DNA from 2 places in the Phytobacter palmae genome. Region 2 is predicted to be linked to the other one. Evidence: predicted binding sites of a transcription regulator. Region 2 holds the regulator's gene; the other holds the start of a gene.
What was found. Region 2 encodes LexA, which represses DNA repair genes until DNA is damaged. Its sites were predicted from a motif close to TNCTGTATGTACATACAGNA; they were not measured.
Positions count from the first base shown of each region.

Region 1: the regulator LexA is predicted to act here: its motif matches at 3,235-3,254, upstream of recA (recombinase RecA).

Region 1 covers NZ_JBCIVJ010000003.1:3,472-8,364, reverse strand. The annotation lists gene AAIG39_RS05190 (DnaT-like ssDNA-binding domain-containing protein) at 1-971, shown strand, start outside; gene AAIG39_RS05185 (replication protein P) at 883-1,428, shown strand; gene AAIG39_RS05180 (hypothetical protein) at 1,442-1,882, shown strand; gene AAIG39_RS05175 (hypothetical protein) at 1,876-2,187, shown strand; gene AAIG39_RS05170 (hypothetical protein) at 2,184-2,690, shown strand; partial or broken gene AAIG39_RS05165 (DNA cytosine methyltransferase) at 2,651-3,124, shown strand; gene recA (recombinase RecA) at 3,319-4,380, shown strand; gene AAIG39_RS05155 (hypothetical protein) at 4,419-4,652, shown strand; gene AAIG39_RS05150 (hypothetical protein) at 4,793-4,893, shown strand, end outside.
Region 2 covers NZ_JBCIVJ010000025.1:432-5,324, forward strand. The annotation lists gene zur (zinc uptake transcriptional repressor Zur) at 1-325, shown strand, start outside; gene AAIG39_RS21890 (CsbD family protein) at 432-641, opposite strand; gene AAIG39_RS21895 (hypothetical protein) at 739-927, shown strand; gene lexA (transcriptional repressor LexA) at 902-1,516, opposite strand; gene AAIG39_RS21905 (diacylglycerol kinase) at 1,625-1,993, opposite strand; gene plsB (glycerol-3-phosphate 1-O-acyltransferase PlsB) at 2,124-4,544, shown strand; gene ubiA (4-hydroxybenzoate octaprenyltransferase) at 4,652-4,893, opposite strand, start outside.

The sequences.
Region 1 (4,893 bases), on a different contig from region 2:
AATTCTGGACAGATGAAAAGGTGGTGGAATGCACGATCCCCGCCCGACTTCTGTTTATTGGGTTGTTCAACTTCGCCAATGACCTGGGATGCATGGAGCGTTCCCACAAGCGGATCAAAATGCAGGTGTTCCCGGCGGATTTAATCGACTGCGAACCCCTCATAGCTGAGTTAATCACTCATGGATTACTCACTGAGTACTCAGTGAACGGTCAGGAATATTTGCACATAAAGGGCTTCGCTAAGCATCAGAAAATCAACCGGCCGTCGGCAACAAAGATACCCGCTCCGGTACTACTCACTGAAAACAGTGGCGGCAGTGGTAATCAGTTCAGTGATGACTCAGTGAGTGCTCAAGGAGGTGTCACTGACGGAAAAGGAAAGGAAGGGAAGGGAAAAGGATCAAACCCCTCTCTTAGCGAGCGCGAAGAAGAATTTCAGGATCAGGAAGAACAACGGCAACAACATCCGCCGCCGACTCAAGCCCCCCGATATCTGGAAGGCGTAGATGAACCTATCGGCAAATTTCAGATGACGGATGCCTGGCTCCCGTCTCGTGATTTCCGGCGACGAGCAGCGATGTGGGGCATAGCTCTACCAGAACCGGATTACCTGCCAACCGAATTGGCGGAATTCACAACCTATTGGGGGGCTGAAATGAAGGTTTTCACGCAGGTTCAGTGGGAACAGAAGTTTGCCCGGCACATACCCGTAGCGCGGGCCAACAACCAAAAATCCGTAGCAGCGAGAGGTAACGAAAATGCGCCAGTTCACTCTGGAAGCGCTTCAAGAGCAGTACAGCAAGTCCGGGATGCTCGAGCCCGAAAAGAACGTGATGGTGGATCCTCGGGCGGAAGACACGGCATGGCGCCTGTGGGAAGTCATGGCGGAAATCTACTCGAACCGCTGGACGCAGAAGAACGGGGCCGAACCCTCGACTATGTGGATAGCTCAGATCGGTTCGATGACTGAGAGGCAAATCACCCTGGTATGCAATCAGTGCATGGAGCGCTGCGCCGCCGGGAACTCTTGGCCGCCAGACCTGGCAGAATTTGTTTCGCTGGTATCAGAGAGTGGCGCAAACCCATTCAGCCTGACATCAGAAATGGTGATGGCGGAATACAAGCGCTGGCGCAATGAGTCATACCGCTATTCCGGCAGCGATAAATATCCATGGCCTCAGCCTGTGCTCTACCACATCTGCATTGAAATGCGCCGCACAGGCGTGGACCGACGTATGACGGAAAACGAGCTGCAGCGGCTGGCTGAAAAATTACTGACCAAGTGGACGAAGCACGTTCAAAACGGTTTCTCGATTCCTCCGGTAGTGCGTCAACTGGCAGGGCCGAAAGCACCGGCTGGGCCAACCCCGGCACAGTTGCTGATGGAAGAGTACAAGCGCCGCAAAGCGGCAGGTTTAATCAACTAACGAGTTTTGACCAATGACCAAACAAAAACGAATTACTCAGGCTGACCGACTGGTTGTGTATGTCAGCCAGCACCCGGGTATTACCACCCCGGAACTATGCGACGTTTTCAACACTGACTCCGGTTCGACGGGGCAGCAACTGGCTGCGTTAGTACAGCGCGGTGTCATGACCCGGAGCCACAACGGCACCCACTGGGAATATACCGTTGTGCCCGGCAGCGATATCCCCGATATCGAGTTACCGGAGCTTGGTCAAAAAGCCGATCCGGAAGTTCTACGGGTGGCGCTTGAAGAGGCTGCTCTGATTGAATCACGGGGGCACTGGCTGCGTGCTGCTACGAAATACAGCGAGATTATGCGACTGGCAAAAAGCAGTCAGGAGATTCAGGACATTTCCCGATTGCGTAACCGCTGCATTCGCAATGCCCGCGCGCGGAGGGCAGAAGCATGCTGAAACCTGAGCAACGCGCCATCGTTGAATTTCTGGTACGGGAAAAATCCATTTCCACACGGCAGGTTCGCAGTCTGCTGGGCTGCGACATCAAAGAGGCCTACGACCGCCTGAAACGTCTGACGCTGGCGGGCATCGTGAAAAACGTTGGTAAACCTCACCACCCTGAATACCGGCTTACACATCGGTGGCGTTCGCGAGTGGCACCCGCTGCCTGTCCTCCAGCGCCGCAAACTGCAGCGCAGATTTGCCGCGAAAAATGGCAGGGTTATCAGGTTCACAAAATTTTCGGGAGCGCACAGAAATGACAATCGTTGCAAACAAACATGTAGCCCGTGTGGGGCACGAATTTGCAGCCGCAATGACGGCTGACACACCGATTATCGAGATCGCCAAAATGGTGTCTCACCTGGCTACTGCACTGGATAAACAAACCGAACTGACCGCGCAGTTGGCGATGGAAAACACCATTCTTCTTACTCCCGAAAACTGGTTAAAACATAGCGAGGAAGGTGCAGCGGCGTCCGCAATTGCAGAAGGTAACGGAGCTTCGGAGGACGAGGCGTTGTTGGCTGGAATGAAGTCAATCATAGCTTGCATGCAATCCCTCGCCACATCGGCAGCAATCGCAGCCCTGCGAGAAGAAGCACGAGCTGATGCATTCAGCTATGCAGCAGATTCGGTGCGCCACGAAATAATCTGCCTCAAAGAGCGTTCACCGACGTTGAAAGAAATGGCGTGCCTGGCAAATGAGTTCGACTCGATGGCCCGCCATCCCATACTATTACGACTGGAAACCACCACGCTTTGATCACGTCCAGCGTTATTAAAATGCGTGGCACGAATATCGGGCAGCCAACCGATACACCGTTGCAGACCGTAACGGCGGGTGGCCTGCACTTTGGTGAGGTGAGGACCATGCTGGCTGAAAACGAATATGACGAGCACCGGGCGGGGCAGGTGGCGGCATTCCTGCATGAGTACGGCATCAGCGAGTTTGTAACCATCAAAGACGTGGTATATCGCATCGTTGATATCGGTATGCGCATGCTCCAGCCGCGCGAGCTTTACCGGGCGCAGGGATTCCCGGAGTGGTACATCATCGACCGCGACTATCAAGGCGTGAAGTACGCAAAAGACAAGCAAGTTGCGAGGTGCGGCAACGCGGTACCGCCGCCGTTCGCGGAAGCACTGGTGAGGGCTAATCTGCCAGAGATGTGTTCAGCCAAAGAAATGGCCGCATAGTAAACCTTCATAAATTTAACCCGCTGCATGCGGGTTTTCTTTTTTATATTGTCAGCTACCGCATTAACAATTTGTACCTTCACTGTATTGATCATTCTAATTTATGAGTGTACTGTTTATTTATACAGTATGTACATAAACACAGTTATTGCTCATACAGGAGATCCGCCATGGCGAACGATAAGAAAAAAGTTATGAATGAGAAACCTGCCAACCAGGAAGAAAAAACAAAAGCCCTCCAGGCTGCGATGGGACAAATAGAGAAACAGTTTGGTAAGGGCTCAATTATGCGCCTTGGTGAAAACTCAAACCTGATAGTTGAAACGATGTCCAGCGGGTCGCTTAGTCTGGATATCGCGCTGGGTGGTGGGATCCCGGTAGGCAGGATTATTGAAGTGTACGGCCCCGAATCATCCGGTAAAACCACTGTCGCCCTTTCTGCTATTGCTGCGGCCCAAAAAACGGGTCGGCAGTGTGCTTTCATTGATGCGGAACATGCGCTTGATCCTCGCTATGCGCAAATGCTTGGGGTGGACATCGATAATCTGCTTATTTCGCAACCCGATACGGGTGAGCAGGCTCTGGAAATTACCGACGCTCTGGTGCGCTCTGGCGCCGTGGGCGTGATTGTCGTTGACTCTGTCGCTGCGCTGGTCCCAAAAGCTGAACTTGAGGGCGAAATTGGTGATCCACAAATGGGTATTCAAGCCCGCATGATGGGCCAGGCCATGCGTAAATTAGCTGGCGAAATCAGCAAAACGAAAACAGTGGTGATATTTATCAATCAGTTGAGAATGAAAATTGGCGTCATGTTTGGTAACCCGGAGACTACTACGGGAGGAAACGCGCTGAAATTCTATGCGACCGTTCGCCTGGATGTGCGGGCGACAAACATCAAGGAAGGCGAGCAGATTGTCGGTAAGGATACGACCGTTAAAATTGTAAAAAATAAAGTGGCGGCGCCGTTCAAAAAGGCCTCCTACCGTCTTCTGTTTGGTAAAGGAATATCCCGTACCGATGAAATTCTTGATCTGGGTGTCCAGTTAAAAATCATCCAAAAAATGGGCGCATGGTACGACTATAAAGGCGAAAAAATTGGGAATGGTCGCGGCAATGCGACTAAATGGCTTGAGGAAAACCCAGGTGTTTCCGGCGAGATAGAGTCACTAATCAGAGAAAATGCGCTGGTGGCGGGAGCTATCCCCTCAGATGTAACCCCTCCTGAAGAAGCAACAGAAGACGCAGAAAACGAATAACCCAATATGGTCGTGCGAAACAAGAAGAAGGAGGGGGCATGGATGACTTGCCTGATACCGGTTTTGCAGTGGTACGTTGTGCAGACAGGGCGATAATCGCTTATCTCGAGTCATTTCCTGACTGCCAGCGTGCCATGATGTATCGCAAAGGCGATATGGTTTCATTCATGCCGCTGATGGAAGATGAGGTTATTGGCACACCTTCAATGTTCACAATGATGCTGGAAAAGGCCGGTTATCGCGTTTGTCACGTATCTGATGCGGCATGTTAGCTGACCAGGTATCTCATAGTAGATAAGGTTGGCGGATTCATAAGTCAGAATATTGCGAAAAAGTAATCTCAACACTATTTCGTTGCTTTCAAGCATCCCCTGGTTAATATGCTCAAAACCATACTAATCAGGGGATGATAATGAAAAAAGTTCTGATGGCGTCCGCAATCATTTTTAGTGTCGTAGGATGTGCTGGGCAGGCGCCTTTAAAAAAACAAACGGCATCGGGGAAGCCCGAGGC
Region 2 (4,893 bases):
TCGCGCGCTTGATTTTCTTTTAGAACAAGGGTTTGTGCATAAAGTGGAGTCCACGAACAGCTATGTGCTTTGCCATCTTTTCGATCAACCGACGCACACTTCTGCGATGTTTATCTGTGACCGTTGTGGCGTGGTAAAAGAAGAACAGGCGGAGGGCGTGGAAGATATTATGCATGCGCTGGCGGCAAAACGCGGTTTTGCGCTACGCCATAATGTTATTGAAGCCCATGGATTATGCGCTGATTGCGCTGAGGTTGAAGCGTGCCGACATCCCGGCGAATGCCATCATGACCACACGATTCAGTTGAAAAAAAAATCGCGCTAGTCGCGATTTTCTCTTTTAAGCAGATAAGCCATTTGAGGGTGGTACATCCATGTACCGTTCGGGCAGGGTAGCCATGAGGGTCTACACATTGAGGGGGATGTGAAGGCTACCAGCGGTAATCATTCCGCGTTTCCCAGTCGACGACTTCTTTTTCTGCCTGATCTTTGGCATAGCCGTAACGTTCCTGGATTTTACCGACCAGTTGGTCACGTTTACCTTCGATGATAGTCATATCATCGTCGGTCAATTTACCCCACTGCTCTTTCGCTTTACCTTTGAACTGTTTCCAGTTGCCGCTGACTTCGTCTTTATTCATTGTCATCTCCTCATCGTTGGTCATGGACAGCGTTATTCCTTTCGTTACGCTCTAAATATCCTGAACGTGATAATTATTGTAGTTAAGGATAGCGGCCATGAATCTATATTCGGAATTTTTAACCACCAGAATGGAAATTAACGGAATAGATATGCAGAACAAAACTGAGTGGGATCAGGGGGATAAAGCAAAAGTTAAAGCTTTGTCAGGAAAAGAAAGCAACCGTGACAGCAGAATTGCCGCCACGGATCAGAAGGATATTACAGCCATTCACCGTTGCGGATAACGCCAACCGCCAGCCCTTCAATAGTGAAGTTCTGCTCACGCAGGTTAACCACAATGGGGGAAAACTCACTGTTTTCAGGCAATAGCTGTACAGTATTGCCCTGTTTTTTCAGGCGTTTGACCGTCACTTCATCGTCAATACGCGCCACAACAACCTGTCCGTTACGAACATCCTGAGTTTTATGAACAGCCAGCAGGTCGCCATCCATGATGCCGATATCTTTCATCGACATACCGCTTACACGAAGCAGAAAATCAGCGTTAGGTTTGAAGAGAGAGGGATCGACCTGATAGTGTCCTTCGATATGCTGTTGCGCCAGCAAAGGTTCGCCAGCAGCGACACGCCCGATAAGCGGTAAGCCAGCATCATCTTCTTCTTCAAGAAGCAGACGAATACCGCGAGACGCACCCGATACAATCTCAATAACGCCCTTACGCGCAAGCGCTTTCAAGTGTTCCTCTGCCGCGTTTGGGGAACGGAACCCCAACTGTTGCGCGATCTCCGCACGCGTCGGCGGCATACCTGTCTGGTTGATTCGATCGCGAATAAGATCGAACACCTCTTGCTGCCTGGCCGTTAAAGCTTTCATTCCGCCCCCTGGGTGTATATACAGTTATGCTGTGAGTATATACAGCTAAAGGTGATTTTGAAACCAAAATTAAGCAAAAAGCGTAGTCTTAACGTATTTCTGGAAGCGTTATCGAAAATAGCCCCACAGCAGAGAAACCCAGGTGAACAGTGCCAGAAGAATGGCCATTAGTACGGCTGCAGACCCCATGTCCTTCGCACGCCCTGAGAGTTCGTGAAATTCAGACCCAATACGGTCAACCACCGCTTCAATCGCACTATTGAGGATTTCCACAATCATCACCAGCACGACAGAACCAATCAACAGAACACGCGTGATAGCGTCAACGTCCACAAAAGCCGCAATGATGATAGCAATAATGACCGCAACACCTTCCTGACGAAAAGCAGCTTCGTTAATCCACGCTGCGCGCACCCCTTTCCATGAATAGCCTGCCGCTTTAATGATGCGGGTAATTCCAGTGGTATTGTTGGCCATGAAAAACAACCTTTTTATGTAATGAACGTCAATGTCTATGTAAGCTTATAGAGGTAGAAAAGAAATTCTGCGGACTTTCTGATATTCTTGCCGCGCAATGGCATTATTAACCAGAGGCTTTACATCGTTTATGTCCGGCTGGCCACGAATTTACTACAAATTACTTAATTTACCATTAAGCGTCCTGGTAAAAAGCAAGTCTATCCCGGCGGAACCCGCCCAGGAATTAGGACTCGATACGTCACGCCCTATTATGTACGTTTTGCCTTATAATTCGAAGGCAGACTTGCTAACCTTGCGCGCTCAATGTCTGGCGCATGATTTGCCCGACCCCCTCGAACCGCTTGAAATCGACGGAGCGGAGCTGCCGCGTTATATCTTTATTCACGGCGGACCGCGCGTCTTTACCTGGTACACGCCAAAAGAAGAGTCGGTCAAGTTGTTCCATGACTATCTCGATCTGCACCGCAGCCATCCCGATCTGGATGTTCAGATGGTGCCTGTGTCGATGATGTTCGGTCGTTCTCCCGGGCGCGAAAAGGGCGAGGTCAACCCGCCGCTGCGTATGCTAAACGGTATTCAGAAGTTTTTCGCGATCTCATGGCTTGGCCGCGACAGCTTTGTGCGTTTCTCGCCGCCGGTTTCGCTGCGTCATATGGCAACCGAGCACGGTACGGATAAAATCATTGCGCAAAAGCTGGCCCGCGTAGCGCGTATGCACTTCGCCCGTCAGCGCCTGGCCGCAGTGGGGCCGCGTTTACCTGCCCGTCAGGACCTGTTTAATAAGCTGCTCTCCTCTAAAGCCATCGCCCGCGCGGTAGAAGACGAAGCGCGCAGCAAGAAGATCTCCCATGATAAAGCGCAACAAAACGCAATTGCGCTGATGGAAGAGATCGCAGCAAACTTCTCTTACGAGATGATCCGTCTGTCAGACCGTATCCTCGGTTTTACCTGGAACCGTCTGTACCAGGGCATTAATGTGCATAACGCGGAACGTGTTCGTCAGCTCGCCCATGATGGTCATGAGATTGTCTATGTGCCCTGCCATCGCAGCCATATGGACTATTTGCTGCTCTCCTACGTGCTCTATCATCAGGGGCTGGTGCCGCCGCATATCGCTGCCGGTATTAACCTGAACTTCTGGCCGGCGGGGCCTATTTTCCGTCGTCTGGGCGCGTTTTTTATTCGTCGTACCTTTAAGGGCAACAAGCTCTACTCGACAGTTTTCCGCGAGTATCTGGGTGAGCTGTTTAACCGCGGCTATTCAGTAGAATACTTTGTTGAAGGTGGGCGTTCTCGTACGGGTCGTCTGTTGGATCCGAAGACCGGTACGCTGTCTATGACGATTCAGGCTATGCTCCGTGGAGGCACGCGTCCGATCACGCTGGTGCCAATCTACATTGGCTATGAGCACGTCATGGAAGTTGGCACCTACGCCAAAGAACTGCGCGGCGCGACGAAAGAAAAAGAAGGTTTTGCCCAGATGGTACGCGGTTTGAGTAAGCTGCGTAATCTCGGTCAGGGCTATGTCAACTTTGGCGAACCCATTCCGCTGATGAACTATCTGAACCATCGCGTACCGGAATGGCGTGAGTCCATCGATCCCATAGAGGCTGTCCGTCCTGCCTGGCTGACGCCGACAGTGAATGCGATTGCTGCTGATCTGATGGTGCGTATTAACAATGCCGGCGCGGCAAACGCGATGAACCTCTGCTGTACCGCGCTTCTGGCTTCTCGCCAGCGTTCATTGACCCGTGAACAGCTTACCGAGCAGTTGAACTGCTACCTCAACCTGATGCGCAATGTGCCTTATGCGGCCGATATAACGGTACCCACCGTCAGTGCGGACGCGCTTATTGAGCACGCCCTGCAGATGAATAAGTTCGAGGTAGAGAAAGATACGATTGGCGACATCATCATTCTGCCGCGCGAGCAGGCGGTACTGATGACCTACTATCGCAACAACATTGCGCATATGCTGATGTTGCCATCGCTGATGGCGGCCATTATCACCCAGCATCGTCATATCTCTCAGGACGAAATGCTGCGCCATGTGGAACTGCTCTACCCGATGCTGAAAGCTGAGCTTTTCTTGCGTTGGGAAAAAGAAGAGCTGGCCGGCGTGCTGGAAAATCTTGCGCAGGAATTGCTGCGCCAGGGGCTGATCACCATGAAGGATGGCCAGCTCTATATCAATCCGGCACATTCCCGCACTCTGCAATTGCTGGCGGCTGGCGCGCGCGAAACGTTGCAACGTTATGCCATCACTTTCTGGTTGCTGAGCGCAAATCCGGCGATGAACCGCAGCACGCTGGAGAAAGAGAGCCGCACTCTGGCGCAACGTCTGTCTGTTCTGCACGGTATCAATGCCCCGGAATTCTTCGATAAGGCAGTTTTCAGTACTCTGGTGCTGACGCTGCGTGATGAAGGGTATATCAGTGATACCGGAGATGCAGAGCCCGAACAGACGCTGGCGGTATATCAGCTTTTAGCTGAGCTGATTACCTCAGATGTGCGTTTGACAATTGAGAGCGCGACGCAGGCGGAGTAAAGCATCGCATCCGGTAACTTCCCCGATGCGCTTCGCTTATCGGGGCTACACGAAGCTTTGCGCTTACGGTAGCCCCGATAAGGTAACGCCGCATCCGGGAAATCGTCTTACGCCAGGTAACTTGTCGCCAGACCGATAAACAGTACCAGCCCCACGTAGTTATTATTCATAAACGCTTTAAAACAGGCGTCACGATCGCGATTCACAATGAGCTTCTGCTGATAAGCAAACAGCGCCCCCGCGACAATGACCGACCAGTAGAAGTGCCAGCCTAAGCCATTGAGCGCACCAATCGCCACCATCAGCGCCAGGACCGCCACCTGTAGAATGCCGATGATGAGCTTATCGT